Regions from separate parts of the Mesorhizobium sp. P2_F7 genome, predicted to be linked through region 3. Evidence: predicted binding sites of a transcription regulator. Region 3 holds the regulator's gene; each other region holds the start of a gene.
What was found. The regulator HrcA, encoded in region 3, represses chaperone genes, less so after heat shock. The targets are predictions, from matches to a motif close to GTTAGCACTCNCNNNNNGNGAGTGCTAAC.

Region 1: the regulator HrcA is predicted to act here: its motif matches at 5,928-5,956, upstream of AC1DZ8_RS27225 (co-chaperone GroES).
Region 2: the regulator HrcA is predicted to act here: its motif matches at 8,557-8,585, upstream of groES (co-chaperone GroES).

The regions. Positions count from the first base shown of each region.
Region 1 is NZ_JBFUFA010000012.1:15,523-25,978, reverse strand. It holds gene AC1DZ8_RS27250 (GcvT family protein) at 1-1,373, shown strand, start outside; gene AC1DZ8_RS27245 (trimethylamine methyltransferase family protein) at 1,394-2,947, shown strand; gene AC1DZ8_RS27240 (SPW repeat protein) at 3,030-3,389, opposite strand; gene AC1DZ8_RS27235 (hypothetical protein) at 3,582-3,743, opposite strand; gene groL (chaperonin GroEL) at 3,871-5,499, opposite strand; gene AC1DZ8_RS27225 (co-chaperone GroES) at 5,561-5,875, opposite strand; gene AC1DZ8_RS27220 (hypothetical protein) at 6,124-6,387, shown strand; gene AC1DZ8_RS27215 (DUF1488 family protein) at 6,384-6,650, shown strand; gene AC1DZ8_RS27210 (hypothetical protein) at 6,673-6,864, opposite strand; gene AC1DZ8_RS27205 (hypothetical protein) at 6,872-7,087, opposite strand; gene AC1DZ8_RS27200 (DUF3168 domain-containing protein) at 7,368-7,775, shown strand; gene AC1DZ8_RS27195 (ester cyclase) at 7,772-8,158, opposite strand; gene AC1DZ8_RS27190 (hypothetical protein) at 8,440-8,700, shown strand; gene AC1DZ8_RS27185 (response regulator transcription factor) at 8,785-9,450, shown strand; gene AC1DZ8_RS27180 (ATP-binding protein) at 9,434-10,456, shown strand, end outside.
Region 2 is NZ_JBFUFA010000004.1:106,117-116,572, forward strand. It holds gene AC1DZ8_RS14610 (hypothetical protein) at 248-472, shown strand; gene AC1DZ8_RS14615 (hypothetical protein) at 472-879, shown strand; gene AC1DZ8_RS14620 (hypothetical protein) at 881-1,042, shown strand; gene AC1DZ8_RS14625 (YkgJ family cysteine cluster protein) at 1,047-1,511, shown strand; gene AC1DZ8_RS14630 (LysE family translocator) at 1,663-2,274, shown strand; gene AC1DZ8_RS14635 (nuclear transport factor 2 family protein) at 2,293-2,679, opposite strand; gene AC1DZ8_RS14640 (OsmC family peroxiredoxin) at 2,697-3,140, opposite strand; gene AC1DZ8_RS14645 (zinc-dependent alcohol dehydrogenase family protein) at 3,188-4,198, opposite strand; gene AC1DZ8_RS14650 (TetR/AcrR family transcriptional regulator) at 4,299-4,910, shown strand; gene AC1DZ8_RS14655 (LysR family transcriptional regulator) at 4,941-5,825, opposite strand; gene AC1DZ8_RS14660 (VOC family protein) at 5,950-6,408, shown strand; gene groL (chaperonin GroEL) at 6,481-8,136, opposite strand; gene groES (co-chaperone GroES) at 8,199-8,495, opposite strand; gene AC1DZ8_RS14675 (class I SAM-dependent methyltransferase) at 8,782-9,579, opposite strand; gene AC1DZ8_RS14680 (ATP-grasp domain-containing protein) at 9,663-10,456, shown strand, end outside.
Region 3 is NZ_JBFUFA010000022.1:23,552-34,007, forward strand. It holds gene AC1DZ8_RS32405 (2-hydroxyacid dehydrogenase) at 1-142, shown strand, start outside; gene cysK (cysteine synthase A) at 271-1,251, opposite strand; gene AC1DZ8_RS32415 (LysE family translocator) at 1,426-2,043, opposite strand; gene AC1DZ8_RS32420 (hypothetical protein) at 2,265-3,203, shown strand; gene AC1DZ8_RS32425 (PQQ-dependent sugar dehydrogenase) at 3,182-4,525, opposite strand; gene AC1DZ8_RS32430 (hypothetical protein) at 4,629-4,832, opposite strand; gene hrcA (heat-inducible transcriptional repressor HrcA) at 4,862-5,947, opposite strand; gene rph (ribonuclease PH) at 6,180-6,896, shown strand; gene AC1DZ8_RS32445 (VOC family protein) at 7,161-7,571, shown strand; gene rdgB (RdgB/HAM1 family non-canonical purine NTP pyrophosphatase) at 7,571-8,218, shown strand; gene hemW (radical SAM family heme chaperone HemW) at 8,220-9,377, shown strand; gene AC1DZ8_RS32460 (low molecular weight protein tyrosine phosphatase family protein) at 9,386-9,709, shown strand; gene AC1DZ8_RS32465 (hypothetical protein) at 9,776-9,964, opposite strand; gene AC1DZ8_RS32470 (hypothetical protein) at 9,972-10,175, opposite strand; gene rsmI (16S rRNA (cytidine(1402)-2'-O)-methyltransferase) at 10,365-10,456, shown strand, end outside.

The sequences.
Region 1 (10,456 bases), on a different contig from region 3:
GCGTCATGGCGGGCTTCAGCCAGGGCGGCGGCGTCGGCAAGTCGCTGGCCGAGTGGATGATCCATGGCGAGCCGCAAGCCGACATATTCGGCATGGACATCGCCCGCTACGGCGCTTTTGCCGCCAACCGCGAATATCTGAAGCAGACGACGCGCCAGTTCTATGCCCGCCGCTTCGTCATGACCTTCCCCAATGAGCGCCTGCCCGCCGGCCGGCCACTGAAGCGGCCCGGCGCCTACGACGGCATGACGGCGGCGGGATGCGAATGGACGTCCTCCTGGGGGCTGGAAATCCCCGCCTATTTCGCGCCGATCGGCTTTCGCGAGGAGACGACGCTGAAGCGCTCCAACGCCTTCGATATCGTCGGCGACGAGGCGTTGCAGGTGCGGCGCGCCGCTGGCCTCGTCGATACCTCGGCCTTCTCGCGCTATGCGGTATCGGGGCCTGGCGCGGAGGCCTGGCTCGACCGGCTGCTGGCGTCGAAACTGCCGAAGCCGGGGCAGGCGAGGCTGGCGCCGATGCTTGGTCCGGACGGCAGGCTGAAGGGCGATCTCACTGTGCTCAACTGGGGCGGCGGCGAATACTGGCTGATGGGTTCCTACTATCTCCGGGAATTCCACATGCGCTGGTTCGAGGCGCATGCGGCGCAGGGTGTCTCCGTCATCGACATCTCCGACACAGTCAGCGGCTTCCTCGTCACCGGGCCGAACGCGCGGGATATCGTGGCGCGGACCACGCATCAGGATGTCTCGGCAAGCGCCTTGCCCTTCATGGCCTGCGGCCGGTTCGACATCGGCATGGTGAGCGCTCGCGTGGCGCGGCTGTCGATCGCCGGCGAGCTCGGCTTCGAGATCAATTGCCCGACCGTCATGCACGCCGCCTTGCGCGAAACCCTGCTCGCCGCCGGCGCAGATCTCGGCCTGGCGGAAGTCGGTTTCTATGCGCTCAATGCGCTCAGGCTGGAAAAGAGTTTTGGCATCTGGTCGCGCGAATTTACGCAGGCCTACACGCCGGCGCAAACCGGCCTCGACCGTTTCATCGCCTTCTCCAAGGGCGATTTCATCGGCCGCGAGGCTGCGTTGAAGGAACGCGATACCGGTGTCCGGCGACGGATCGTGACGCTGGAGGTCGATGCCGTCGATGCCGACGCCAGCGGCTTCGAGCCGGTCTGGCATAAGGGCCGGCGCGTCGGTTTCGTCACCTCCGGCGGCTATGGCTACACCATTGGCAAAAGCGTCGCGCTGGCGTTGATGGACGACGATTTCGCCGGGGAGGGCACCGGGCTTTCGGTGCACATTGTCGGCGTCGAGCGGCCGGCGCGCGTTATTCCGGCCTCACCCTACGACCCTGACGGCAAGGCAATGCGGCAATGAGGCAATGAGGAGTGGTGGCCATGGTCGATGATGTCATAAGGGAGACCAGGCGCGAGCGCCGGCGCGGACACACCGGGGAGGCCGGCAGCGGCTCAAGCCGCCACCCGAACTATCGTTCGCTCAAAAACCCGTTCCTGCCGCAGCCGGTGTTTTCGGACGATCGCGTCGCCGCCATCCACGACACGGCGCTGCGGGTGCTGGAAGAGCTCGGCATCAAGGTGCTGCTACCCGAGGCGCGCGCGATTTACGCCAAAGCCGGTGCGCTGGTCGATGAGGACAGTCAGATGGTGCGCATCGGCCGAGACATCGTCACGGCCGCACTGGCCTCGGCGCCAAAGTCGATCCCGGCGCTGGCCGGCGACCGCAGCCGAGACCTCACGCTCGAACTCGGCTCGATGACATTCCTGGCCGGCGCTGGCGCGCCCAACGTCACCGATCTCGAACGCGGCCGCCGGCCGGGAACGCTCAGCGCCTTCGAGGAATTGACCAAGCTCATCCAGCATTTCGACGTACTGCACATGCTTTGCCCCTGCATCGAGCCGCAGGATGTCGACAACCGTTTACGCCACTATGCCGTCAACCGCGCGCAATTGACGCTGTCCGACAAGTTCCCCTTTGTCTTCGCTCGTGGAACGCCGCAGGTCGAGGATGGGTTTGAGATGATCCGGCTGGCGCGCGGGCTGTCAGAGGATGAATTCCGCGCTGGCGCCCATTGCTACACCATCATCAACACCAATTCACCGCGCCAGCTCGACATTCCGATGGCGCAAGGCATCATCGACTTCGCCCGCGCCGGGCAGGTCCTGGTCATCACGCCGTTTTGCCTCGCCGGGGCCATGGCGCCGATCACGGTCGCCGGCGCGCTGACGCTGCAGCATGCCGAGGCGCTGGCCGGTCTGGCATTGGCGCAGGTCGTACGCCCGGGCGCACCCGTGCTTTACGGTTCCTTCTCCTCCAATGTTGACATGAAGTCGGGCGCTCCGGCATTCGGCACGCCCGAACACGTCAAGGCGACACTTGGGGCCGGCCAATTGGCGCGCTTCATCGGCCTTCCCTGGCGTTCGGGTGCCGGCAGTGCCGCCAACATTTCCGACGCGCAGGCAGCTCATGAGTCGCAGTTCGCCCTTTGGGGTTCGGTGCTTGCCGGCGCCACCGTCTGCATTCACGCCGCGGGCTGGCTGGAGGGTGGCCTGAGTGTCTCTTTCGAGAAGCTGATCACCGACATCGAGGCAGTGCAGTCGATTGCCGAGCTTTGCGCGGCAACTCCCGGTGACGACGATGCGATCGGTTTCGAGGCCATCGCCGAAGTGCAGCCAGGCGGGCATTTCTTCTCCGCCGGCCACACCATGGCGCGCTATCGCACCGCCTTCTACGAGCCGCTGGTCGCCGACTGGTCGAATTTCGGCAACTGGACGCAGTCCGGTTCGAAGTCGGCGACCGAGCGCGCCACCGGCATCTGGAAACGGACGCTGGCCGACTTCCAGCCGCCGGCTTCGGCCACTGCCACCACTGGCATTCTCGATGAGTTCATAGCCCGGCGCACTGAACAAGGCGGCGCGGCGCCGGTCTCGTGAGGTAGTGCGGGCCGGCGCATCGCTCTCAGCTGTCAGCGGAGCCCGCCGCTCACGCGCCGGGCCCCTCCTTTGTCGTCACCGATCACGCATGCGCGTGCGGGTGATGGACGTCCCAGACTGCCCAGGCCGATGCGAGAACCACCAGCACGCCAAGAACCATATGGGTTCCCATTGCGTTTGCGTTCGCCACAAAACCAAGCAGCCAGGGCGAGACGATCAGCCAGAGCCCGAGAACAAGATTCACCCACTCTTCCCACTCGGCGAATACGGAAAGCGTCGCGAAAGCCAGCGCACCGAGCACAACGCCAACAATCCAGGCGTTGTAAGCGGCAGTGGTTTCAGCGGCGAAGCCGACTATCCAGGGTGAGACGAACAGGCAAACGGCAAGGATCAGATTGATCAGATCCTGGCCACGTTTTCCTTCCATGAGTTTATTGGCCATGACAACCTCCATAGAGAAGCTTGACCAAAGCACTATGTGTCGCGTGCACCGCACGCTTAGTGATTGATATAATTACGCTTCAAATGGCCTTCAAGGAGCTGCCCAAGGAGGCCGATGGCTGCGAATTCATGGCGTAGCGCGCCGAACAGAGTTGGGGCGGCCCCGGTCTCGTGACGAAACGCGGCGCGCGCCTCACATCGGCCGCTTGTCGCCGGTCTTCGGCGGTTCGCGGCGGATCGTGCCGGCGTCGGTCAGCTTATGCTTGTCGGCGGCAATCCGGCGGATGCGATCGAAGCGGCTTTCCTCTGCCGGCTTCGCCGGCACGCCATTCGGCTTTGGTGCGAACGTGATCATCTGTCGGTCTCCCTGTCGTTGCTGACTGCTGACTGACGGAAATCCTTGGGCGCGCCGGGAAAATCTCCCCGGCGGCCGTTGTTCTGTCTATCGCCCGGCTCCCCGGGCGGGCATTTCAGGCGCGTGGTCAGTAACCGCCCATGCCGCCGCCGTTGCCCGCAGGTGCTGCATCCTTGGCCGGGATGTCAGTGATCATCGCTTCGGCGGTGATCAGAAGCGCTGCGATCGAGCCGGCATCCTGCAGTGCGGTGCGCACCACTTTCGCCGGATCGACGATGCCCGCCTTGATCATGTCGACATAGACCTCGTTCTGGGCGTCAAAGCCCTGATTGTGATCCTTGCTGTCGGAGAGCTTGCCGACGACGATCGAGCCTTCGACGCCGGAATTCTCGGCGATCTGGCGGATCGGCGCTTCGAGCGCGCGCAGCACGATCGAAATGCCCGCCGTCACATCGTCATTGGCGCCGGTGAGGCCGGCAAGCGCCGACCGGGCGCGCAGAAGTGCTACGCCACCACCGGGGACGATGCCTTCCTCGACCGCGGCGCGCGTCGCGTTCAGCGCGTCGTCGATGCGGTCCTTCTTTTCCTTCACTTCCGACTCGGTGACGCCGCCGACGCGGATGACGGCAACGCCGCCGGCAAGCTTGGCCAGCCGCTCCTGCAGCTTCTCCTTGTCATAGTCGGACGTCGTCTCCTCGATCTGGCCCTTGATCTGGGCGATGCGCGCCTGGATGGTGGCCTTGGTGCCGGCGCCGTCGATGATCGTGGTGGTGTCCTTCTCGATCAGCACGCGCTTGGCGCGGCCGAGCATCTCGATGGTGACGTTTTCGAGCTTGATGCCGAGATCTTCGGAAATCATCTGCCCCGATGTCAGCACGGCGATGTCTTCCAGCATCGCCTTGCGGCGGTCGCCGAAGCCCGGCGCCTTGACGGCCGCGACCTTGAGGCCGCCGCGCAGCTTGTTGACGACCAGCGTCGCCAGAGCTTCGCCTTCGACGTCTTCGGAGATGATCAGCAACGGCCTGCCGCTCTGCACCACCGCTTCGAGGATCGGCAGCATTGCCTGCAGATTGCCGAGCTTCTTCTCGTGGATAAGCACGTAAGGCTCTTCCAGCTCGACGCGCATCTTGTCGGCGTTGGTGACGAAGTAGGGTGAGAGATAGCCACGGTCGAACTGCATGCCTTCGACGACGTCGAGTTCGGTGTCGGCTGTCTTGGCCTCCTCGACGGTGATGACGCCGTCATTGCCGACCTTGTCCATCGCCTTGGCGATCATGGCGCCGACGGTGGCGTCGCCATTGGCGGCGATGGTGCCGACCTGGGCGATCTCGGCCGAGGACTTGACCTTCTTGGCTTTCGCCTTGATGTCCTTGACCGCGGCGGCGACAGCCTGGTCGATGCCGCGCTTGAGGTCCATCGGGTTCATGCCGGCGGCAACCAGCTTGGCGCCTTCGCGCAGGATCGAGGCGGCCAGCACCGTGGCGGTGGTGGTACCGTCACCGGCGAGGTCATTGGTTTTCGAGGCCACTTCGCGCACCATCTGCGCGCCCATGTTCTCGAACTTGTCGGCAAGCTCGATTTCCTTGGCGACGGTGACGCCGTCCTTGGTGATGCGCGGCGCGCCATAGGCCTTGTCGATGATGACGTTGCGGCCCTTGGGGCCGAGCGTGACCTTCACCGCATTGTTGAGGATCTCGACGCCGCGCAGCATGCGGTCGCGCGCGTCGGTGGAGAATTTGATTTCCTTGGCAGACATTTTTTCATCCAGTTCGTATTTGGAGTGGACCTTTCGCCGCGCGGACCGCGCAGCGCGCCATTCAGGCAGCCTTCTTGGCTTCGACGCTCTTCTCGATCACGCCCATGATGTCGGCTTCCTTCATGATCAGAAGGTCCTCGCCGTCGATCTTGACCTCGGTGCCCGACCATTTGCCGAACAGGATCAAGTCGCCTGCCTTGACATCGAGCGGAACAAGCGCGCCGTTTTCGTCGCGCGCGCCGGGGCCGACGGCGATGACTTCGCCTTCCTGCGGCTTTTCCTTGGCATTGTCGGGAATGATGATGCCGCCCTTGGATTTGGTATCGCCTTCGGCGCGCCGGATGACGACGCGGTCGTGGAGTGGCCGAAACTTCATGAGAACTTCTTTCTGGGGCCTGCACAGGCGGCCACACCGCTCTTATAGGCGCGTTGGCACTCGATAGATAGGAGTGCCAAAAATTATTCGCGGGCAATCCAAAATATTAAAAAGTATTATGTGGCCTGCGGATTTCCAGATATCGCGCTCCGTCTAAATAATTCAAAAAATTGAATTTCTGTGCCAAAGCGACTATTTATATGGAAAGTTTCATTTCAACGGTTTCAGGCACCAGGGAGATTTAAGCGATGGCCGACGGCAATCAGAGTATCATGGAAAAAGCTGAGGCCCGCTTCATGGACAAGCAGAAGAAGACGGCCGAGCGCAACAAGGCGACCTCCGATTACGTATCCGAGGCCAGAGCCAGGGAGATCAAGACCGCAAGGCTCAGGGGATTGCGCCTGGCCAAGGAAGAGGCCGACCGCATTGAGGAAGCCCTGAACCCGACACCGAAGAAGAAGCGGGCGACAGTCAAGAAGGCTGCCGCCGCACCGAAGGGAGCCAAGTCATGAGCCTGACATTCCCCAATCCAAGCCGCAGCTATGACGAGGCCGGCAAGCGCATCCGCTTTGTCGGCCATGACGGCATGTTCCAGATTTCCTTCTCTGTCGCCGCCGATGCCATCTCGAAGGCGCCATCGGGGACGGCGACCGCGGAAGCCACCTATCTGGCGGCTTTCGATACGGCGTCAAGGTCCATCCATGACATTGCCAGCAAGGCTTATGCCCGCACCCGCAAGAGCATCTATGTGCTCACCGCCGCGGATTTCAGTTAGCCTCTGCTGCGATCGACCTGGATCAGGATTTGCGGTCGGCTTTTGCCCGCCGCTTGGCGTCCCGGCTGTTCAGGCGGTCGGCCATCGCTTCCGCATCGCGCACAGTCATGCCGACCATGACCTGATGCTTGAGCTCGACAGGCTGGCCGGTGAAGATGTCGAAGATGGTCCAGCTGTCAGGCTCGTCCATGCGCAAGGCGTAGCGGTTTGCCATCTCGGCGTCAGGCCTTTGACATAAAAAATGCCGCCGCCAGGATCAGGATTGTCCAGGCCAGCACCGACAGCTTCAAGACCAGGCCGCCATGCACGGAAAGAACCTCCCGCATCCGCAAAGCCATGGCATTCATGCCCTTCGACGGGGTGGGCGCTGCCGCAATCGCGACCGGGGGCTTGACGCCAAGCTTTCCAAAAGCCGGCAGCAGCGATGGCGTTCGCATGAAATGACCTCGAATTGTCGGAGAAAACAGGCCTCCTCATAACACCCTTCTTGAAACTCCCTGCATGCCAAATAGAAACCGGTCCGTGAACCGGCCATGCCGCCCGATTCGCAACCGCGTCGGGCCGGTTGTCATCTGGCGAAACCGACGCAACGCAGTTAGGTTGCGCGCGAAACTGCCGGCGAGCATGAGGTTTGTTCCAGAGCATGATGCCGAAAAGTGTGAAGCGGGTTTCGGATGACATCATGCTCTTAGGCGTGACAGGCGAACGGAGACGACGATGACGGCGCCCGGCGATTTGCTGCAAGCCCTGTTCATGAGATTGAAAAGCGACGCCTCGCTGACGGCGCTGCTCGGCGGCGCCGGGTTGCGCGAGCAGGCGGCCGACAGTGCCGCCTTTCCCTATGTCACCTATGGCCGGACCAGCGCGTTCGATCTCGACACCGGCGCCGACAACGATGACGATCAGCTGATCACGCTGCATGTCTGGTCGAAGGCGCAAGGCGAGGCCGAGACGCGTCTGATCATGGACAGCATCCGGGCGCGCCTCGACGGCGCTGCATTCGCCACCGGCTCGCGCGACCAGACCCGCCTGTCGCTGGAATTCGCCGAGGCGCGCTACGACGAGGACCTGGCGCTCCATCACGGGGTGCTGCGGATACGCGCCATCACGCAAAGCGCGACCTAAATTTGCGCCTGGATTTCGGCCTTGTCGATGACCGACCACACCTCGCGAATGCGAGCGTCTGCGAATTCGTAGAAAACATTCTCGGCGAACGTCACGCGCTTGCCGTTCACCGGCAGGCCGAACAGCATTCCCTTGGGATGACAGTCGAAATGCAGGCGCGCCGCCACGCGCGGCGGCTGGCAGACCAGCAGTTCGATGTTGAAACTGAGATCGGGAATGGCCGCGAAATCGCCTTCGAGCATGCTGCGATAGCCTGACAGGCCGAGCATTTCGCCATTGTGCTGAACTTCATTGCCGACAAACTTTCCGAGATTGGCCCAGTCCTGGGCATTCAGGCAGGCGATGTAGCCCCGGTAAAGGTCGGCAAGGTCATTATCCGTCATGGCGCGCTCCGATGATTTGGCGTTCCCTACGCTAATTAGGGCGCCCCTGAGAATGGTCGCGCTTTGACCTGTTCCCGATCCACCTGCGACTTGAGAACCAGCTGGCAAAAAACATAGCCGCGCTGCCGGTTTTCCGGCTATGAATCGCACGCCCGGTCTGAGGGGATCTGGGCGGCATGATTGCATTCATTCGTTTCGCGCGCAGGGGGTATTGCGGGGATGGATTTTCAACCGCTCACCGTTCATTTCACGTTCAGCACAGTTGCGTTACAACGCTGATCATGAAAACGCTTCGCTCTCATTTCAGAACCGCGACACTGGCGCTTGGCATCGCCGGGGTGTTGGCGTCGCAGGCGACGCCGGCGGCCGCGGCCGATTGCTACGCGATCGGTCAGCAGGTTGCCGAGCAGAATGGCGGCACACTGGCCAAGGCTTCGCAGTCGACGCGGGGCGGTCAGGAGGTCTGCGTCATCGTCGTTCTGGTGCCTGGCAAGGACGGCCAGCGTCCGCGCCGCTCCGAGATCGTCGTCCCGGCGAACTGACCCCCCAATCTTCCCTTTACAGGGCTTGTTTCCCAGGCCGTCGGAATCGGCCTATATCTGAGACATCAACAGGCCTGCCCGATCATGCGCGTACTCGTCGTCGAAGATGACAAGGATCTCAACCGACAACTGGCCGACGCGCTGGTCGATGCCGGCTATGTCGTCGACCGCGCCTATGACGGCGAGGAAGGCCATTTCCTCGGCGACACCGAACCCTACGACGCCGTCGTGCTCGACATCGGCCTGCCGCAGATGGACGGCATCAGCGTCGTCGAGCGCTGGCGCCGCAACGGCCGCAAGATGCCGGTGCTGATCCTGACCGCGCGCGACCGCTGGAGCGACAAGGTGTCGGGCATCGATGCCGGCGCCGACGATTACGTCACCAAGCCGTTCCACATCGAGGAGGTGCTGGCCAGGGTGAGGGCGCTGATCCGGCGCGCCGCCGGTCATGCCTCGTCCGAGCTCACCTGCGGGCCGCTGCGCCTCGACACCAAGGCCTCCAAGGCCGATGTCGACGGCCAGCCGCTGAAACTGACCTCGCATGAGTTCCGCCTGCTTGCCTATCTGATGCACCATATGGGCGAGGTGGTGTCGCGCACCGAACTGGTTGAGCATCTCTACGACCAGGATTTCGACCGCGATTCCAACACCATCGAGGTGTTTGTCGGCCGGCTGCGCAAGAAGATGGGCATCGACATGATCGAAACCGTGCGCGGCATGGGCTATCGCATGCGTGAGCCGGAGGCGTAAGGCGGAACCGCTCCCCATACCAGAAAGGAAGCCTTTTTCGGCACGGCTCTGGCCGCGCTCGCTGGCCTTTCGCGTCATCGGCTTTTCCACGATCTGGGCGATCCTCACCCTGATCGTCATCTTCACCTTGATCACCACGCTCTACCGCCAGGCCAGCGAGCGTGGCTTCGACAGCCTTTTGTCGGCGCATCTGTTCAACCTGATCGGCTCCGTCGGCGTTTCCGAATCCGGCCAGCTCACCGGCGCTCCCGACCTCGGCGACCTGCGCTTCTCTGAGCCGAATTCGGGCTGGTACTGGTCTGTGGAGCCGGCTTCCGAAGGCGTGCACGGCAACCTTCATTCATCCTCGATGACCACGACGATCCCGTCGCCGACCGTCGCCGAGGTGCCGTTCAATTCCAGTTTCCAGCGCAGCTATTCCACCGACGGCATCGGTGACGAGGAACTGCAAGTGTTCGAAAGCGAATTCGTTCTCGACGCCAAAAACCGCGCCGCGCGCTTCCGCGTCATGGGCAACAAGACCGAGCTCGAGCAGGAGATCGCCACCTTCCAGCGTCGCCTCTTGACCTATCTCAGCCTGTTCGGCGTCGGCATGATCGCCATCAACGCCATCGCCATCCTGCTCGGCCTGCAGCCCTTGCGCCGGGTCCGCAACGCGCTTGCCATGGTCCGCGAGGGCACGGCGCAACGGCTTGACGGTCAATTCCCGGCCGAGATCGAGCCGCTCGCCAACGAGACCAATGCGCTGATCGAAAACAACAAGCGCATCGTCGAACGCTCGCGCACACAGGTCGGCAATCTCGCCCATTCGCTGAAGACGCCGCTCGCCGTGCTGATCAATGAGGGCCGTGCGCTCGGCGGCGCCAAGGGCCAACTCATCGCCGACCAGGCCGCCTCGATGCAGAAGCAGGTCGATCACTATCTGCAGCGGGCGAGGGTCGCGGCGCAGCGCGACAGCGTCGTCTACCGCACGCCGGTGACGCCGCTGGTGCAGCCCATGGTGCGC
Region 2 (10,456 bases), on a different contig from region 3:
AGGCTGAAAGGAGTGCCTTGCGCATCCAACTGGATGCGCGGCGCTTCCATGGAAGGTCAGGCGGTGCCTGGCCTTTTTCATTTTGCGTGTCATGCCGCTAAAAGTGCGCTGCACGCAGGCCGGAACGTGCTAAGGGACGCTCCAGCAATCTGAACCGCCCATATTGCCCCGATGCCGTATTGCCTTTGGTCGTGAGCAACGACCGGTCTCGTTCTATCGGCACCAGGCTCCCGACAGGAGAAAGTTTTTGACCACTCAATCGAAGACCGCCGACCAGGCCGGCTCGCTGTTCAGCAAGACGCAGACCCAGTCGATGTCACTCAACCGCATCCTGTCCGAGCGTGATGCCGTCAGCGAGGCACGGGAAGCCAAGACCGCGCGCTTGCGCGAATTGCGCAAGGAAAAGGAAGCCGACGAGATGGCGGCGGCCGCAGCACTTGCGGCGTTGCCGAAGCGGGCAGGCAAACGTTGATGGCCACCAAGCGCGTGCCGCCTAAACTGATCGACGCCGATTCGACCATCGCGTCCATGGTCGAAGGCCTGGACAAGCCGGTCGAATATGTCCGCCGCGTGCTGGAAAAGCTCGAGCGCTGCAAGCGCGCGCATGGCGATGCCCAGGTGCGCGTCGGCGTGCGCGGTCGCGCCGAAGCTCCGAACTACCTGATTGAATATGTCCGCGAGGACAAAAAGACCCAGGAGCGGGTGACCTACCAGGACGCCGCCTATAGTGGCAGCACCCATCGCGAGCTGGCGGCGCACCACATTGCGGAAGCCAGGAACTGGTCGCCCGAGGAAATGAACATCACGGCGGTCTCGGCGCTGATCGGCCGCTTGCGCAATCCGCGCGCACCATCATCGCGTTTTTCCGACGAGGACTGACATGGCCATAAAGTTTTCCGCCAAGGACCAGCCGGCAGTGCCGGCTGCCGCTGCAAAGCCGGCCAAGCCCGCTGCCGCGCCGAAGGCCGCTGAACCGTCCGCGACCGATCTGTTCGAGGCGCCAGCCGCCACGCCATCGCGCAAGGCAGGCAAGAAGAAATAGCGCCTTGCCGCCCCAGGCCGATCGCAATCTCGCTGGGCTGGCCGCTTTGGCCGCCAGGGACGTTTTGTCATCGGAACAGAGCGCTGATCCGGTTTTCGACTGCCAGAGCTGCGGCGCCTGCTGTTCCTATTCGGCCGAATGGCCGCGCTTCTCGATGGAAGACGATGCGCAGCTCGACCGGATTCCGGAAAAGTTCGTGGCGGCCGACCTGTCCGGCATGCGGTGCGAGGGCGTTCGCTGTACGGCGCTGACCGGCGAGGTCGGTAAGCACACGGCCTGCGGCATTTACGAGATCCGCCCCGACGTCTGCCGCGCCTGCATGCCCGGCGGCGACGATTGCCTGATGGCGCGCAAGGCGCACGGGATGGAACTGCTAATCTCCCCCCTCGTGGGGGAGATGCCCGGCAGGGCAGAGGGGGGCGCTGTCCCGCCGGCCTCTCTGTCGAGTTTCAATCCTACGCCTGAGTAGCCTTCGAAGTTCGAGACGTAGGCGATCCTTCGCGCCCCCCTCTGGCCTGCCGGCCATCTCCCCCACGAGGGGGGAGATCAAGCTCACTGCCGGCTTGCCTCATCCCAAATCCCCCGATAGCTTCCGCCACGGGCAGGGCGTTGGAGGATCCATGAGCATCGAATTCCTGTTGACGTCGCTGATCGTCGTGGCTTCGCCCGGCACCGGCGTTCTCTACACGCTGAGCGCCGGGCTTTCGCGCGGCGTGCGCGCCTCGATCATTGCCGCATTTGGCTGCACGCTCGGCATCATCCCGCATATGGCCGCCGCCATCACCGGCCTGGCGGCGCTGCTGCACACCAGCGCTGTCGCCTTCGAGACCCTGAAGTATCTCGGCGTTGCCTATCTGCTTTACATGGCCTGGAATACGCTCAAGGAGAAGGGCGGCTTGAGCGTCGACGAAAACGCAGCACCCCGTTCCGCTGCCAAGGTCATCACCTCCGGCATTCTGATCAACATCCTCAACCCGAAACTGTCGATCTTCTTCTTTGCCTTCCTGCCGCAATTTGTCAGCACCACCGAACCCAACGCCTTCGCCAAAATGCTCGAACTCTCGAGCGTCTTCATGCTGCTGACCTTCGTCGTGTTCGTCGCTTACGGCATCTTTGCCGCCTCGATCCGCAGCCACGTCGTGTCGCGGCCGATGGTGCTGACCTGGATGCGCCGCACCTTTGCCGGCGCCTTCGTCATGCTCGGCGCCAAGCTGGCGCTGGCCGATCGGTAGGAAAGACGGGGCGCGGCGCTATCCCTTGACGTAGCCCATCGCCTCGACGATCCGCCCATCCGCGACGCGCATCAGATTGACGCCGCGGATGGAGTTGCCGTCGGCCATGAAATAACGCCAGCGGATCGTTGCCCGCTCACCGGCGACAAACGTTTCCTCGAGGTCGAAGCGCGTGCCGGGCTGGGTGGCGATCGCCGACCACAGGAAGACGCACGCCTCTTTGCCGGCATGGCGGGCGCCGTCCGGTGCCGGCACGGTGTTTTCGATGACGCAGTCCTCGGCGACCAGGTCGCCGAGCGCCGATGGATCGTGCAACTGGAACACATCGTTGAAGCGCTGCATGATTTCGGCGGTCTGCCTGGAGCGGTCGTCCGGATGAATGTTCGTGATGCTGTTCTGGCTCATCTCATATCTCCTGGTTTTCATTGTTCCGTGGTGGCGACGAGCTCGGCCTTGAGCGCGATGGTTGTGACGCCGGCCAAAGCGCGAGAGACAAGGCAGGTCGTCTTCGCAGTCTCCGCCATGCGCTGGAATTCGGCGGGTTCGAGGCCCGGGATGTCGGCTAGCGTTTCGAGATCGATGCGGGTGATCGTCGGCCCCGCGGCGGTCGCACCGAGATGGACCTTGGCGATGGTGCGAATGCTGCGGGCAACATGGCCGTCCTGGCCGAGGATGAAGGTCAGCGCCATCGAGAAGCAGCCGGCATGGGCCGCGGCTATCAGTTCTTCCGGACTCGTGCCTGGGCCGTTTTCAAAGCGCGACGGGAAGGAATAGGCGCCTTCGAAGACGCCGCTGCCCAGCCGCAACCGGCCGGCGCCTTCCTTCAGCGTCCCTTGCCATTCTGCGAAAGCTTCACGGATTGTCATGGTCGTTCTCCTTCGTTTGGGGTTGAAAATGATGAGCGGCAACCGGGTCAGGCGCTGTCGATGACGACCTTCCCGAACACGTCGCCCTGCTGGAAATAGCGGTAGGCATCGGCGGCCTCGGCAAAGGGGAAGACCTTGTCGATGACGGGCTTCAGGCGATGCTGGGAGACGGCGCGCAGCATCGCTTCGAGGTTCGTCCGGCTGCCGACGAACAGGCGGCTGATGGTGACGAGGCTGCGCTGGTAAAGTGCTGCCGGCATCTCGATCGATCTGCCTTTGGCATCTTGCAGCGTCAGCAGCACGATGTGCCCGTAAAGCGTGCTGGCAATCAGCGACTGCGCGAAGGTGGCCGGGCCGCCGGTTTCAACGACGAGGTCGATGCCGCCGGTCTGTTCGCGCACCCAGCCGCCCCATTCCGGCGTGTCGGTGCTGGAGACAACCAGGTCGGCGCCCAGCGCTCGCAGCCTGTCGGCTTTCTCGGCGCGCGACGTGACAGCCACGACGCGGCAGCCTGCGAGTTTGGCGAACTGCAGCGCAAACAGCGCTACGCCACCCGAACCGATGACCAGAACCCATTGACCTGGTTTGAGAATTCCAGGTCCCGTCACCGCATTCCAGGCCGTCACGCCGGCGCAGGTCAGCGTCGCCGCCTCGTGCCAGCTCAGATGATCGGGCAGGCGCGCCGCCCATTGCTCGTCGAGCACGGCATATTCGGCCAGCATGCCGTCCAGCGTGCAACCGAGCTGGTCGATCAGCCCGGCATTGATGCGGCCGTCGATCCAGCGGGCGAAGTAGCTGCCGGTGACGCGGTCGCCGACGGCAAAGCGGCTGACCTGATCGCCAATCGCGACGACCTCACCGGCGCCATCGCTCAACGGAATGACACCCTGGCGCGGCGGCAGCGGATAGGTACCGCCAAGGATCATAGTGTCGCGGCGATTGAGCGAGGTGGCGCGAACGCGGATCACAATCTCATGCGGTTTCGGTTCTGGCCGCGCCGCGTCGCGCATCGCCACGGATTCGGCCCCGCCGGATCCTTCGAGATGGTAGCTGCGCATATCGCTCTCCTAAAAGTATGTAGACTGATCTACATATTATGTAGACCGGTTGTCATATTTTTCGCAAGGCCTATAATGGCTGCTGCTGACAGAGGCTGACATGGCAAACGACACCCGCACCCGCATACTCGAGACGACGGCGCTGCTGCTGCGGCAGCGCGGCTATCACGGCACTTCGCTCAACGACATCTTGAGCGCCAGTGGCGCACCGCGCGGCTCGCTCTACTTCCATTTTCCCGGCGGCAAGGACCAGCTGGTCATCGAGGTGACGCGCGACAGCGTTGCCGACGTGACCAAAAGGCTTGGCGAGGCGCTCGCCGCCGAGAACGACCCGGCGGTGGCCGTCCATCACATCTATCAGTCGGTCGGGCGCATGCTGGAGGACAACCAGTTCTCGCTGGGCTGTCCGATCGCGCCGGTGGTGCTGGATTCACCGACCGACGTGCCGGAACTGGCCGAACTCTGCCGGTCGGCTTTCGAGCAGTGGATCGGCTTGCTGCGAGAGGCCTTTGTCAGGGCAGGGGTGCCCGAGCCCCGCGCGCATGCCTTGGCGCTGCTGGTCGAATCCTCGCTGGAAGGGCTGATGGTAATCGCTCGCGCCACCCGCGACCGCGCCCCGCTGCAGGCAGTGGCCGACGAAGTGGCGGCGCTGATCGAAGGCGCTGTGCTGGCTGGGCGAGAAACGCGGCGACGCGCGGATGCAACCGTCTGAGCCTCGGCTGCTTCGGCGATTTTCCCTGTTTCACGCCTTCATGGCGTCGATAACTGCGCGCAGTCCGCCCGACATGTTGCGGCGGCTCGGATAGTAGAGGTAGAGCCAATCCTCCGGAGGGCACCATTCGTCCAGGCAGCGGACCAGCCTGCCATCGAGGATATCGCGTTGGGCGCGGTTCTCCCAGACATAGGCCAGCGCCACGCCCGAGAGCGCGGCCTGAACCATCAGGTCATGATCGTCGAGCGCGATCGGGCCACTCGGATGGAAGGCGATGGCCTCGCCTTTCAAATCGAATTCCCAGGGATAGCGCATTCCGTTCGGATACATGTTTTGCACGCAAACATGATCGCTGAGATCCCGCGGTGTCCGAGGTATCTTGCGGTTGCGGAAATAGTCCGGCGAGCCGACCACCGCGAAGCGCAACCGCGGCTTGATCTTCACAGCGATCATGCCTTCCCTGAGGCTCTCGCCCAGCCTGATGCCAGCGTCAAAGCCTTCCTCGACGATGTCGACCAGCCTGTCGGTCGCCGCGAACTCGATCTCGAGGTTGGGATTGTCTGTGACGAGCGGTCCGATGACACGCCCGAGCACGAAAGGCGCGATCGAATTGGGCACGTTGATCCGCACCTTGCCGAACGGCGTGTCGCGGAATTGGTTCAATGCATCGAGCGCCGCGCCGATGTCGCCGAAGGCCGGTGCCAGTCGGGCCTGCAGCATCGCTCCCGCATCGGTCAGCGACACGCTGCGTGTCGTGCGGTTGAGCAGGCGAAGGCCGACGCGCTCTTCGAGATTGCTCACCGCATGGCTGATCGCGGAGGCGGTGACGCCGCGCTCTTCCGCCGCTCGGCGAAAGCTGCTGTGGCGCGCCACGGAATCGAAAGCGGCCAGTTCGGAAAGATCAGTCGCACGCATTGATGATTGTCACTCAGGAGTATCGATAGGATTGTCACTCTAATCGCTGCAATCGAATTGCGCCATCTTCTTCCCATGCCGCAAGCAATCACGCAGCGGTTCACGATCAAAGGGAGAAATTCAAATGACTGACTTCCAGATGCCCGCAAAAAACACCGCTTCGGCCTTTGCCAACATGCACGGTCATCACGTGGCGTTGCGCGTCCCGAACTATGAGACCGCCAAGAGCTGGTATGTCGACAAGCTCGACTTTCGTGTCGTCCATGAATGGCCATTCGCCGACGAGCAACTCGCCTATCTCGCGCCGGCCAATGACGACCACTTCATGATAGAGTTGCTGGGCGGCGGCGATCCGCTGCCGATCGATGCGCCGGCCTACAAGGATCTCGCCGATAGCTTGCGCTATTCCGGCTACCATCATTTCTGCATCAACGTCGCCGATATCGAAGCGACGGTCGCCGAGCTGCGCAAGCGCGGCGTCACCATCGTCACCGAACCATTCAAGCTCGACGATATCAGCCGCAAGCTGGCTTTCGTTGCAGATCCCTTCGGCAATCTGATCGAGCTCGCCGAAATCGTCTGATCCGTTACCCGAAACAACAAAAAGGGCGCCTTTCGGCGCCCTTTCCGTATTTTTTGCAGATGGAAGCGTGGATTAGAAATCCATGCCGCCCATGCCGCCCATGCCGCCGCCGCCCATGCCGCCAGGCATGCCGCCGCCAGCCGACTCCTTCTTCGGAGCCTCCGCGATCATGGCTTCGGTGGTGACGAGCAGGCCGGCGACCGAAGCCGCGTCCTGGAGAGCCGTACGCACGACCTTGACCGGGTCGACGATGCCCATGGCGATCATGTCGCCATACTCGCCGGTCTGGGCGTTGTAGCCGTAGGTCGCGCCCTTGTTGTCAAGGATCTTGCCGGCAACGATCGAAGCTTCAGCACCTGCGTTCGAAGCGATCTGGCGGGCCGGAGCCTGCAGCGCACGACGAACGATGTTGATGCCAGCAGCCTGGTCGGCATTGGCGCCGGTGGCCTTGATGTTGGCCGAAGCGCGCAGCAGGGCAACGCCACCACCAGCAACGATGCCTTCTTCCACGGCCGCGCGGGTCGCGTTCAGGGCGTCATCAACGCGGTCCTTCTTTTCCTTGACTTCGACTTCCGTCGCACCGCCGACGCGGATCACGGCAACGCCGCCGGCGAGCTTCGCCAGACGTTCCTGCAGCTTCTCCTTGTCGTAGTCCGACGTGGTCTCTTCGATCTGCTGCTTGATCTGGGCAACGCGGCCCTGGATCTCGGCCTTCTTGCCGGCGCCGTCGACGATGGTGGTGTTCTCCTTGGAGATCGACACCTTCTTGGCGCGGCCGAGCATGTTGAGGCCGACGTTCTCGAGCTTGATGCCGAGGTCTTCCGAGATGACCTGGCCACCGGTGAGGATGGCGATGTCTTCCAGCATGGCCTTGCGGCGATCACCGAAGCCCGGCGCCTTGACGGCGGCGATCTTCAGGCCACCACGCAGCTTGTTGACGACGAGCGTGGCCAGAGCCTCGCCTTCGACGTCTTCCGAGATGATGAGCAGCGGCTTGGAGGTCTGCACGACGGCTTCGAGAACCGGCAGCATGGCCTGGAGGTTGGAGAGCTTCTTCTCGTGCAGGAGGATGTAGACGTCCTCGAGCTCGGCAACCATCTTGTCGGCGTTGGTGACGAAGTAGGGCGAGAGATAGCCGCGGTCGAACTGCATGCCTTCGACGACTTCCAGCTCGGTCTCGGCGGTCTTGGCTTCCTCAACGGTGATGACGCCTTCGTTGCCGACCTTCTGCATCGCTTCGGCGATCATGGCGCCGACCGACTCGTCGCCATTGGCCGAGATCGTGCCGACCTGGGCAACTTCCTCGGAGGTCTTGATCTTCTTGGCAGCCTTGCCGAGAGCCGCGACGACTTCGGTCACGGCCAGATCGATACCGCGCTTCAGGTCCATCGGGTTCATGCCGGCGGCAACCGCCTTGTGGCCTTCCTGGACGATCGACTGCGCCAGAACGGTCGCGGTCGTGGTGCCGTCGCCGGCGATGTCGTTGGTCTTCGAAGCAACTTCGCGGACCATCTGCGCGCCCATGTTCTCGAACTTGTCTTCAAGCTCGATTTCCTTGGCGACGGTGACGCCGTCCTTGGTGATGCGCGGCGCGCCGAACGACTTGTCGATGACGACGTTGCGGCCCTTGGGGCCGAGGGTCACCTTCACCGCGTCGGCGAGGATGTTGACGCCGCGCAGCATGCGCTCACGGGCGTCGCGAGAGAATTTTACGTCTTTAGCAGCCATTTTCAGCTCCTGGCAGGGGCTTGCGATGAAGCCCGGAATTCAGTTGACGGTGAGGCCGATGATCAGCCGATGATGCCCATGATGTCGGATTCCTTCATGATCAGAAGGTCTTCGCCATTGAGCTTGACTTCGGTGCCCGACCACTTGCCGAACAGGATGCGGTCGCCAGCCTTGACGTCCAGCGGGACCAGCTTGCCAGCTTCGTCACGAGCGCCGGAGCCGACGGCGATGATCTCGCCTTCCTGCGGCTTTTCCTTTGCCGTATCCGGGATGATGATCCCGCCGGCGGTCTTGGATTCGGATTCGACCCGGCGAACGACCACGCGGTCATGAAGCGGGCGGAACTTCGACTTTGCCATTTTTTCTTCCTCGAATGAGAACGGTGAGAACAGTTCCTCCATCCGGCGATGCCGGACATCAGTTAGCACTCACCAAGGGAGAGTGCTAACGTGGCGGTGAGATAGGCCTGTGGCTTGCGAGAGTCAAGGCGCGCGGGAAGGGGCAATCGCGCGAAATTTTTCCAATGTTGTCGCGCTATAGTGGAAAATCCGGGTCGCCGCCAAAATCGGGCAGCAGCCTGCCCACTTCGATACGCTGGGATGCTCGCCCACCAGATGTCATCCGCCAAAATCGGTCCTGCAAACCTTACCGGCGCCGCGGCGATTCAAGCACCAGCAGAGGACAGCGTTCCGCCAGCCCATAGGTCCCTGTCGAGGCGAGGCGGACATTGTCAAAAAACCGGCTCGCCTCTTCGATAAGCGTTGCCGCCGGGGCGAAGCTGTAGACCGTCTGCGAATTCGCGTAGACGTCGATGGTGCCGATGACCGGCATATCCCATCCGGTGGTGGCGGCAAGGACGTCCCGGTCGGCAAACATCGCATCGAAGGCGTCAAGGATCCCCCGCACCGGAATGGCCCGGTCGGGATCGCTGCCGGCACACGACATGGCAATCCGCCATTTGAGTTCGTGGAAGGTCGCGACGCCACCGGAAAGGGCCAGCGCCCGGACCTCTTGCGGATCGTCCGGCACCTGCGGGCTTGCATAGGCCCGCAATGCCGCCCGCGCGCCGGGCTGCAGCACACGGGCGATCTCGGCAAGCAGGGTCTGGCGTGCGACCGAGGACCCCAGCGCCGACAGGCAGCCGTCGCCGATCACCGCGCCGGCACTGTCGTCGCCCAGCGGCAGCTCCAGCCAGTTGCCGATCACCGCCTTGCGCGAGGCGGTATCGCCCGGCCAGATGCCCGCTATCATGGCAGGGGACTCGTCGACCGCGAGCATGGTCCGGCCGAGACCGGCAAGTTCCGGCGTGACCCCAAGCAACACCACATCGACCGATTGCAGGCCGAGTTCACGCTCATAGGCGGCGACGGCTTCCGGCGGCGGACACAGCGGCGACCCGAGAAGCCGCCAGTGACGGCGAATTGCGTCCCAGTGGCCAGTCATTCGGAACGGCTTGGGGAATGGCTGGACATATTTCCTTCCAGGCTGTTGGTTGCCTTACGTGTTACCGCATCCATGGAGAGGTCGTGGCCCGCATTGCCGTCATAACGCATGAATATGACCCCTTCCAGAGCCGGCACGGCCTGCTGTTGCGCCAGGACAGCCCCTACATGCTGTTCGACATCCTTGCGGAGCTTAAACGGCGCGGTCACTCCGTGCGGATCCAGCGTGGACCTTCGGCAAAGCATGACGCCGATATTGCCGTCCTGCATGTCGACGCGACAGTGACGCCATCGGACTATGTCGAGTACGCCAGCGGATTTCCCTTTTGTCTCAACCTCGGTGCAACCGACATTTCCAAGCGCTGCATCAGCGGTGCGATCCTCGAGCAGGGGGCCGGCTGGGGCGGCGAGGTCATCGTCAAGAGCAACCTCAATCATTGGGGAACGCCTGAGGATCAGATCAATCGAAAGTCCGTTCGCGCGGGCAAGGCCGCGCCTTTTCCGAGCGCGCAGACTTTCGATCGCTATGAGGTCCATGCCTCGCTGGCCGATGTGGCGCCGGAGATTTTCGGGCGTGCCGACCTGATTGTGGAAAAATTCATCCCCGAAATCGAGCCCGACGGGTTTGCGGCGCGGTTCTGGATATTCTGCGGCGATCGGGAGCGCTGCACGCGCTATGTCTCGCCGCAGCGTCTGGTCAAGGGCGACGATACCATCCGCCGCGAGCCGGTCCCGGTTCCCGACGAGCTGCGCGCCCTGCGTCGGAAGCTCGGCTTCGACTACGGCAAGTTCGACTTTGTCGTGCATGAGGGCAGGGCGGTGCTGCTCGATGCCAACAAGACCCCCGGCCGAGCCAGGAACCTGTCGAAGATCGTCGC
Region 3 (10,456 bases):
GATTCATCCCAGAGTGACCATCACACCTCATGTTGCGAGCTTCTGGGTGGATTCTGGAATCGACCAGGCCGCCGATCTCTGCGGTCAAGTCGCACGAGGAGAGCCTTTGTCCAACAAGATCGACCTCGAACGGGGCTATTGAACCGAAGTAGTGTCTTTCCCCACTTTAGCAGGTTCCGATCTTCACGAAGCGCGGCCATCAGCGCGCGCGTCACCCGGCTGATGCAGAGAGCTCCGAATCTCTCGGGCCTCTGACAAAGGGCCGCCGACCTAAGCCCCCAACCCGTCGAACAAAATCGTCGACAGATAACGCTCGGCGAAGGACGGGATGATCACCACCAGGTTCTTGCCCTTGTTCTCCGGCCGCGAGCCGACGACGATTGCCGCCTGGAGTGCGGCGCCCGATGAGATGCCGACCGGCACGCCTTCGAGGCGGGCGACGAGACGGGCGTTGGCGACTGAATCCTCGTTGGAGACCTTGACGATCTCGTCATAGATCGAGGTGTCGAGGATCTTCGGCGCAAAGCCGGCGCCGATGCCCTGGATCTTGTGCGGGCCGGGCTGGCCGCCCGACAGCACCGGCGAGGCCTCCGGCTCGACGGCTACGACATGGACCGAAGGCTTGCGCTGCTTCAACACCTGGCCGACGCCGGTGATGGTGCCGCCGGTGCCGATGCCGGCGACGAAGATGTCGACCCCGCCGTCGGTGTCGTTCCAGATCTCTTCGGCGGTGGTGCGGCGGTGGATTTCCGGATTGGCCGGGTTTTCGAACTGCTGCGGAATGACGGCGTCGGGCAAGGTGGCGGCCAGTTCGTCGGCCTTGGCGATGGCGCCCTTCATGCCCTTGGGACCTTCGGTCAGCACCAGTTCGGCGCCGAGCAGCGCCAGCATCTTGCGGCGCTCCACCGACATGGTTTCGGGCATGGTCAGGATCAGCTTGTAGCCCTTGGCGGCGGCAGCGAAGGCGAGCGCGATGCCGGTGTTGCCGGAGGTCGGCTCGATCAACGTCGTCTTGCCGGGCTTGATGCGGCCCGATGCTTCCAGCGCCTCGATCATCGAGACGCCGATGCGGTCCTTGACCGAGGCGATCGGGTTGAAGAATTCGAGTTTGGCCAGAAGGTTGGCGACGACGCCCTTCTCCTTGGCGAATTTGTCGAGCCGCACCAGCGGCGTGTCGCCGATCGTCTCGGTGATCGAATTGTAGACGCGGCCGCGGCCGGGCACGCGCGGCGAAGAGACGGGCTTGTTCATTGGTTTCGCTCCCAAGTCAGGCAATTGGCATCGGCGGACAGAATAGGGCTTTCGACCGCGCAAGATAGGCTGCCGCCCGAAAATATCGAGTGGGGCGCTTGCTGAAAACGCGTTGCTCCCGGAAACGCATTTTCCGGATGGCCCGATTGGCGGAATGGATTGGCTGAAACCGATCTACTGGCGGGCGGCAATCGCTGCCGCGGCTCCAACCATGAAGCCGGCGGCGGTGCGGTTCAGCGCCTTCAGCGCGCGCGGCGATTTCAGGAACCAGCGCGCCTTGGCGGCCAGCGCCAGATAGGGCACCAGCACCACGAACAGCACGATGACGGTGAGCGCGGCCAAAATGCCGTAGTCAGCGAGCGTAATGGTCTTCAGGTCGACGATGGTCGGCGTGATGGCGAGATAAAAGATCATCGTCTTCGGATTGCCGAGCGTGACGGTGAGGCCGGCAAGGAAGCTCGATATCAGGCCGCCCTTGCCTTTCCTGGCCTCGACCGTCTCAGGCGTGATCCCTGCGGTCCAGAAACGCCAGCCGAGGAAGGCGAGATAGGCGACGCCCAGCCATTTGATGGCCAGAAACACCATGCCGAAGGTCTGCGCGACAAAGGCAAGGCCGAGCACCACGGCGGTGAGGTAGGTGAGGTCGCCGAGCATCAGGCCGAACGACATGGCCAGCGACGAGCGGAAGCCGGAGCCGAGCGCCCGCGCCACAAGCGCGGTGACGCCGGGGCCGGGAATGGCGGCGGCGATGCCGAGTGCGGCGCTGTAAGCGAGAAAGCCGGTGATGGTCATGACGGTTTGCACCCCGTGAACGGCCCCTGATGGCATGAAAGCCGCCAGGGGTAAAACGGATTCGATTGCGCCAGCGGCTCGAACGGTCGCCCGGGCACAGCCGAAAAGAGAGATGGTTCACTTACGCGCCGGGGAAGAGCGGCTATCCCCCATCCGCCCCACCGCACGTTGCAATCCCTATCAGCTGCGCGCCCGCGCAGTTACACCGGCCGGAGCCGCCCATGCTAGCGAAACGACTTCACATCCAGCTTATGCAATGGATGCCCAACAATTATTCCGAGGCGCGCGGTCACGAGCTGGAATGGTATCTGTGGTTCGAGGGGCGGCAGGCTTTCAGCCTGTTCGACAAGGGCGCCAGCGATGTCGTCCAGGCGCCAGGCTACTTTACCGACAGCCGGAATCCCGGCGCCCACCCCGTTCGTCCGATGATCTATCCGCTGGTCGTCAACAACCGCTTCAAGGTGCGACTGGTCGCGTTGGAGCGCGACTCCCCGGACCCTGGCGATACCGCCAAGGGCGAATTCTACATCGACCTCGATACCAAATATCCGCCGGTTTCCGATTGGCGCATCATTGCTGCCGATCCGCGCAACACCGACCTCAACGTCGAGGCGTCGTTCCAGCTGCAATGGCTGGACTATGTCGATACCAATGAGATCCCCGACGCCGGCGTGCCGCGCATCGTCGACAAGTCCAACTATCCCTATCCGTGGGGCGCCGAAGTGATGGTGTTCGAGCACTGGCTCGGGCTTGGCCGCAAGGCAGCGCTCAAGCTGGTCGACCGGAACCGCGCATCGCGCCGCGAATACTGGATGATCAACGGCAATGCGGCCCGGCGCATGGTGCAGGACGTCTATCGCTTCAACGTCAACGAGCTGGGCGTCGCCAACGACACGATCAGCAGTGTTTACGTGCCGAAGCTCAAGGACGGCCACGCGACGGTGACGCTCTACGAACACGATTTCAACGACGGCCACTTTGCGCAAGGGGCGAAGAAGTCCTTCGGCTCGGTCGGCCTCTTCAATCTCAGGGATACCGGATTCGATGACCGCGTCTCATCGGCCGAGGTGATTCATACCTATCCCAAGGCGATCCATCGGGACGTGCATTGGGGCAGCGCTTTGCCAAATCAATCGGCTCAGGACGGTCCGTCGACATGAGTGATGCGCCAGATGGTGCCGTTGGCGTCCTCGGTGACGATGAGCGCACCGTCCCTGGCCACCGCGACGCCGACCGGTCGGCCCCAGACGGCATCATCGGACAGAACGAAGCCGGTGATAAAATCCTGATACTCGCCGGTCGGCTTGCCGCCGCTGAATCTGAGCCGCACCACCTTGTAGCCGGTGCGCACACCGCGGTTCCAGGAGCCGTGCAAGGCGACGAAGGCATCGCCCCTATACTCAGCCGGAAAATTGCTGCCGTCGTAGAAGACGATGTTGAGCGGCGCCGAATGCGCCTGCATCAACACGTCGGGGATGGTTGCCTTACCGGCAAGGTCGGGACGCTCACCCTTGCGGCGCGGATCCTCATTCTTGCCGATGTAGTACCAGGGCCAGCCGTAGAAGGCGCCCTCCTTTATGGTGGTTGCGAATTCGAACGGAATGTTGTCGCCGAGCGAGTCGCGCTCGTTGACGACGCACCAGAGCGCGCCGGTCGCCGGCTGCACGGTCATGCCCGAACAATTGCGCAGGCCGGTGGCGACGATGCGGCCATTCTTGCCATCGGGGTCGAAGGCCAGCACATCGGCCCGGCCGTCCTCCTCGCCCCATGCGGCACCCAGCGGCATGGATTTGATCCAGGCGTCGAGGCCGCCACGCGGTTCCTTCTCCATGCCCTCGGCGATATTCGATTCGGAGCCGACCGAGACATAAAACGCCTTGCCGTCCGGCGAGAAGGCGATGTCGCGAGTCCAGTGGCCGCCCGAAGGGATGTTGGAGACAATCGTCTCGGGTTCGGCTGAGGCTTTAAGGTCGCCGTTGCGATAGGCAAAGCGGACCACGCTGTCGCTGTTGGCGACATAGACCCACTGCGGGTCGTCTCCCGAAGGATAGAAGGCGATGCCGTAGGGTCGGCTCAGGTTGCTGGCAAAGATCGCTTTCTGAGCCGGTTTTGCGCTGCCCTTTCCGAGACGATAAACGCGTATTTCGTCGTCGTTGCTGTTAGCAACAAACAGGTCGCCATTCGGCGCGACGCGAACGACTCGCGGGTTGGCGATACCGGAGGCGACAAGCTCGGCTGTAAAACCCGGCAGCACAACTGGATTGGCGCCTTCGGGCCTCTCCGCCACGCCGGGGCCATTGGATGCGGACTCAGTGACAAACGGCGCCTGCAGGTCTTGCGGCCCGATCAAGCGACGCACGCCTGGCTTATCCGCTTTCCAATCGCCGAAAGCGTCCTTGCCGGTCAGCAGCGGCTGGTCCTCAGCGAAGGCACTGGTGGCCACAAGCAGGGCAAGGCTCGCGAAGCCGGCAATCCGAATCATGCTGTCCTCCTCGAATTCACGCCGGTCGGGGCGTCATGCAAAGAAGAGATATTGTGCGAGCGCCACAAAAGAGAAGCGTGCGCGCAGATTCAAGCGAAACCCGTCAGCTGTCTTCTTCCTCGACGTCGAGATCGTCGTCGAGCCGCTTTTCCAGCTTCACGAGATCGTCCGGCAGCGGCAGGCCCATGGCGCGCATTTCGCGGAGCTTTTCGCGCAGCTGCTCCTGGATTTCGTGCTCGTCCTCGGGCTGGTTGACCATTTCCTCGAGCAGCAGACTGATTTGGGCCTTGAACGATTCAAGCGCCATTCTGCGCCCTCCTTTGCGGTGATGCCGACTTATCTCAACATGCGCGTAATCAGCTGCGCCGTATAGTCGACCATCGGCACGATGCGGGCATAGTTGAGGCGTGTCGGGCCGATGACGCCGAGCGCGCCGACGACGCGGGCGTCCTTGTCGCGGTAGGGCGCCACCACCAGCGACGAGCCGGAGAGCGAAAACAGCTTGTTTTCCGAGCCGATGAAGATGCGCACGCCGGGGCCGTCCTCGGCGAGGTCGAGCAGCTGGATCAGCCCGTCCTGCGTCTCCAGGTCCTCGAACAGGTGCCGCAGCAATTCGATGTCGGCCTGGGCGGTGACGTTTTCCAACAGATTGGCGCGGCCGCGCACGATGAGGCGCGCCGGCAGGCCGCTGTCGGCGCCCGCCCACACCGCCAGTCCCTTCTCGACCAGCTCCTGCGACAGCGTGTCGAGGGCGGCCCTTGTCTCGTCCTTGATGCGGGCAATCTCGATGCGCGCCTCGGCGAGCGTCCGGCCCCTGATATGGGCGTTGAGGAAGTTGGAGGCTTCGTGCAGCTGCGAGACGGTGATGCCGGCCGGCAGGTCGACGACGCGGTTCTCGACATCGCCGTTCTGCGACACCATCACGGCCAGCGCCTTGGTCGGCTCGAGCTGGATGAACTCGATGTGCTTCAGCGCCACCTCGTTCTTGGTGGCGAGCACCAGGCCGGCGCCGCGCGACATGCCCGACAGCATCTGGCTGGCCTCGGTCAGCATGTGTTCCAGCGTCGCGCCCGAACCGGAAGCGCGCACCTGTGCCTCGATGACGCGGCGTTCCTCGTCGGAGAGATCGCCGAGCTCCATGAAGGCATCGACGAAGAAGCGCAGCCCGGTCTGCGTCGGCAAGCGTCCGGCGGAGATGTGCGGGGCATAGATCAGGCCGAGATGTTCGAGGTCGCTCATCACGTTGCGGATGGTGGCCGGCGACAGCGACGACGGCAGGATGCGCGACAGGCTGCGCGATCCGACAGGCTCACCGTCCTTCAGATAGGACTCGACGATGCGCCGGAAAATGTCGCGCGAACGCATGTCGAGCGACTGCAGCGCGGGCGCCAGCAGGCTGGGTTCGGTGACTGCCTTGGTCATTCGGGCCAAAAACCTCCGGCTAAAGGATATAGACTTCCTTCGCCCCTACGCAACCCGCTGCCGCACTTGCGGTCAGCGGCGTCTGTGTCAGATCGCCCGGCGTCGCTCTTGCGATCGCCCAATGCTGTATGCGGTCGCGGCGCCGCGATTGCGGCCATTTTCCTTTGCGCCATGGCCTGCATGCGTCTACAAGCCGCCGACGCAACTGCAAAAAGAACAGAAAGAGGCCTCGATGCGCCCCTCCAAACGCCAGCCCGACGAAATGCGCGCCATCTCCTTCGAGCGCGGTGTGTCCAAACATGCCGAAGGCTCGTGCCTGGTGAAGTTCGGCGACACGCATGTTCTGTGCACGGCGAGCCTGGAGGAAAAAGTGCCGGGCTGGATGCGCAATTCCGGCAAGGGCTGGGTGACGGCCGAATACGGCATGCTGCCGCGCTCGACCGGCGAACGCATGCGCCGCGAAGCTTCTGCCGGCAAGCAGGGCGGCCGCACGCTGGAGATCCAACGGCTGATCGGCCGCAGCTTGCGCGCCGTGGTTGACCTGCAGGCGCTGGGCGAACAGCAGATCACGGTCGACTGCGATGTCATCCAGGCAGATGGCGGCACCCGCACGGCGTCGATCACCGGCGGCTGGGTGGCGCTCTACGACTGCCTGCGCTGGATGGAAGCGCGGCAGATGGCCAGCGTTGCCAAGGTGCTGAAAGACCATGTCGCGGCGATTTCCTGCGGCATCCATGACGGCCAGCCGGTCATCGACCTCGACTATATCGAGGATTCGTCGGCCGGCACCGACGCCAATTTCGTCATGACTGGCAAGGGCGGCATCGTCGAAATCCAGGGCACCGCCGAGGGCGAGCCTTTCTCGGAAGGGCAGTTCGCGGAGCTGATGGGCCTGGCGAAGAAGGGGATACAGCGCCTGGTGAGTTTGCAGCAGATGGCTGTGGCCTGATCCTCCAATGCCGAGCCTGGACACCCCCCTCTGGCCTGCCGGCCATCTCCCCCTCAAGGGGGGAGATTGGATGTCATCTTGGCCTTCGCCAATCGCCAACGCTGAAATGTGGGCAGCAGCCTCGAAGCTGCTGATCTCCCCCCTTGAGGGGGGTGAGGAGTGGTCCGCGCAGCGGACGGGAAGCCAATTGCTTGGCTTTCCGAGCGACGAACGCCCGGAGCGTCAGCGAAGGGCCGGGACCGGCAGGACAGAGGGGGGTGCCTCGTGACGCCCTCTGCTATCCTTGAATCAGCTCTATACGTCACCGATCTCGCCGCCGCCGAAGCCTTCTACCGCGACATCCTCGGCCTCGACCTGCTCGGCAAGGTCGATGGCCGCCATCTCTTCTTCCGCTGCGGCGCCGGCGTTTTGCTGATCTTCAACGCCGAGGCGACCAAAATCCCGCCGGCGCCGGATGCACGGCTGAAAGTGCCGCCGCATGGCACGGTCGGCGAGGGCCATCTCTGCTTTGCCGCAAGCGCAGAGGAGCTCGCCCGCTGGAAGGCGCAGCTTGAGGCGAAAAACGTCGCCATCGAAAGCGAATTCGAATGGCCGCAAGGCGGGCGCTCGATCTATATACGCGACCCCTCGGGCAATTTGATCGAGTTTGCCGAGCCACGGATCTGGGGCCTTTGATGCATTCTCTCGATGGAAAGAAGATCGTCGTCGCCAGCCACAATGCGGGCAAGCTGCGCGAATTCGCCGATCTGATGGGTCCGTTCGGCTTCGAGGCGAAGTCGGCCAAGGACTACGGCCTGCCGGAACCGGACGAGACCGGCACCACCTTCGAGGAAAATGCCTACATCAAGGCCTTTGCGGCGGCTGAAGCCACCGGCCTGCCGGCGCTGTCGGACGATTCCGGCCTGTGCGTCGATGCGCTCGACGGCGCACCCGGCGTCTACACCGCCAACTGGGCCGAAACCCCGGAAGGTTCGCGCGATTTCGGCATGGCCATGCAGCGCACCGAAGTGGCCTTGCAAGAAGTCGGCGCCGCCCAGCCGGCGCAGCGCAAGGGCCGCTTTGTTGCCGTCATCTGCCTCGCCTTCCCAGACGGCGAGGCCGAATATTATCGCGGCGAGGCTGAGGGAACGCTGGTCTGGCCGCCGCGCGGCGAGGTTGGCTTCGGCTATGACCCGGTGTTCTTGCCGGACGGCTTCGACAAGACGTTTGGCGAGATGAGCGCCGAGGAAAAACACGGCTGGAAGCCCGGCCAGCCGACGGCGCTTTCGCACCGCGCCCGCGCCTTCCAGAAATTCGCCCGCGCCCGACTTGGTTCGGCCTGAGATGTTGACCGACCGCAGCCCGGGCTTCGGCGTCTATATCCATTGGCCGTTCTGCGCGGCCAAGTGCCCGTATTGCGACTTCAACAGCCATGTCCGCCACCAGCCGGTCGACCAGGAGCGCTTTGCCCGCGCCTTCGAGACCGAGCTGAAGCATATGCGCGAGCGCACCGGGCCGCGCGACGTCACCAGCATCTTTCTCGGCGGCGGCACGCCGTCGCTGATGCAGCCGCAGACGGTGGCGGCGGTGCTGGATGCGGTGGCGAAGAACTGGACGGTACCGGACGGCATCGAGGTGACGCTGGAAGCCAATCCGTCCTCGGTCGAGGCCGAGCGTTTTCGCGGTTATCGGGCCGCCGGCGTCAACCGTGTGTCGCTCGGCGTGCAGGCATTGAACGACAAGGATTTGCGTTTTCTCGGGCGGCTGCACAATGTCGAGGAAGCCTTGCATGCCATTGGGCTCGCCCGCGAGATCTTTCCGCGCCTTTCCTTCGATCTGATCTATGCCCGTCCCGGCCAGACGCTGGACGCCTGGCAGGCGGAGCTCGAACAGGCGATCGGCCACGCCGCCGACCATCTCTCGCTCTACCAGCTGACCATCGAGGAAGGCACGCCGTTCCACGCACTGCACGCGGCGCACAAATTCACCATTCCCGACAATGACCGGGCGGCCGACCTTTACGCGCTGACGCAGGAGGTCACCGCGACGCATGGTTTGCCGGCTTACGAGATTTCCAACCACGCCAGGCCAGGCGCCGAGAGCCGGCACAATCTGACCTATTGGCGTTACGGCGAATATGTCGGCGTCGGGCCGGGTGCGCATGGCCGCTTCATCGAAAACGGCCACCGTACCGTCACCATCGCCGAGCGGATGCCAGAGACATGGGCCAATCTGGTCGAGGCCAAGGGCCATGGCATCACCGGCGGCGAGATCCTGACGCGCTCGGAGGAGGCCGACGAGTTCCTGCTGATGGGGCTGCGGCTGGCGGAAGGCATCGACCTCACCCGCTACGAAGCGTTTTCCGGCCGCGGCCTGTCCAGCGCGCGGCTATCGGTGCTGCAGGGCGAGGGGCTGGTGGCGCCGATCGGCAATGCAAGGCTGCGCGCCACGCCGGCCGGCATGATCGTGCTCGATGCCGTGGTCGCGGATCTGGCGCGGTAAGCTCAACGATGAGGAACGTCCTCTTCGTCTGCAGCCAGAACCGGTTGCGCAGCCCGACCGCCGAGCAGGTGTTTTCCAAGCGCCGGGATATCGAGGTGGCCTCGGCCGGCACCAACCACGATGCCGATACGTCGCTGACGCATGAGCTGGTGGCGTGGGCCGACATCATCTTCGTCATGGAAAAGGCGCATCGCACCAAACTGCAGAAGAAATTCAGGAACAGCCTGAAGAAGGCGCGGGTCATCTGCCTCGACATCCCCGACGACTATGAATTCATGGATCCGGAACTGATTGACCTTCTGAAGGCGCGCGTTTCGCGGTATCTCGGTTGAATAAGGTGCGGGGCGCTTGCACCCGCGTATTCAACCGTCCCGGCCAACCGTAAAAGGTCTGTGGGATCAAGCGTCGTGCTTGAAGCGACGCTTGCCGCGGTCCTTGTCGGCATGCGCGTCGCCGTTCCGGACCGGCTTGGCGTCGGCCTTGTCGCGGCGGACGCTGTGCTGGTCGTTCATCGGATGCGGCGGCACGCTTTCCCTGGCGCTCTTGGTTTCAAGACGGGTGATGAAGATATCGAAGCGGTTGGGCATCGTCCGGTCAGTGCTCCGTCGTGCTTTCGGTGTCGATCTCGATTTCGGTGCGGGCCTCGGCAAGCACGCTGCGCAGAAGCCGCTTTCCAGCTTCCCTGCGGATAGCCTCGTCCCGGGCTTCGGCTGATTGGCTTTTGTCGCGCGGCGCAGCGAAACGCTTGCGCCCGGCATAGTAGGGCTCGAAAACGTCCTGCAATTTCAGGCTGTCCATCCTGTCCTCCTCCTCAAGAGACTCAGGTATTCAATCCGCCGGCCACGGTTTCGTTCCCCACTATGGCAAAGACATGGCGGCCGGATTACTTCCGCGTGAGATTTGGGCCGGAGGTTCGGGCCGGGACGCCGGGGCGTTTTGCAACCGCGCCTGCGCCGTGCCAAACAGGGCCGAACGGAGATGTGAGCGGTGACCGGCGAAAAACGCAGCTATGTGATCGGCCAGACCGAGATGCCGGCCCGACCGCTCGAGCCGGCGCTGTATCTGGTGGCGACGCCGAT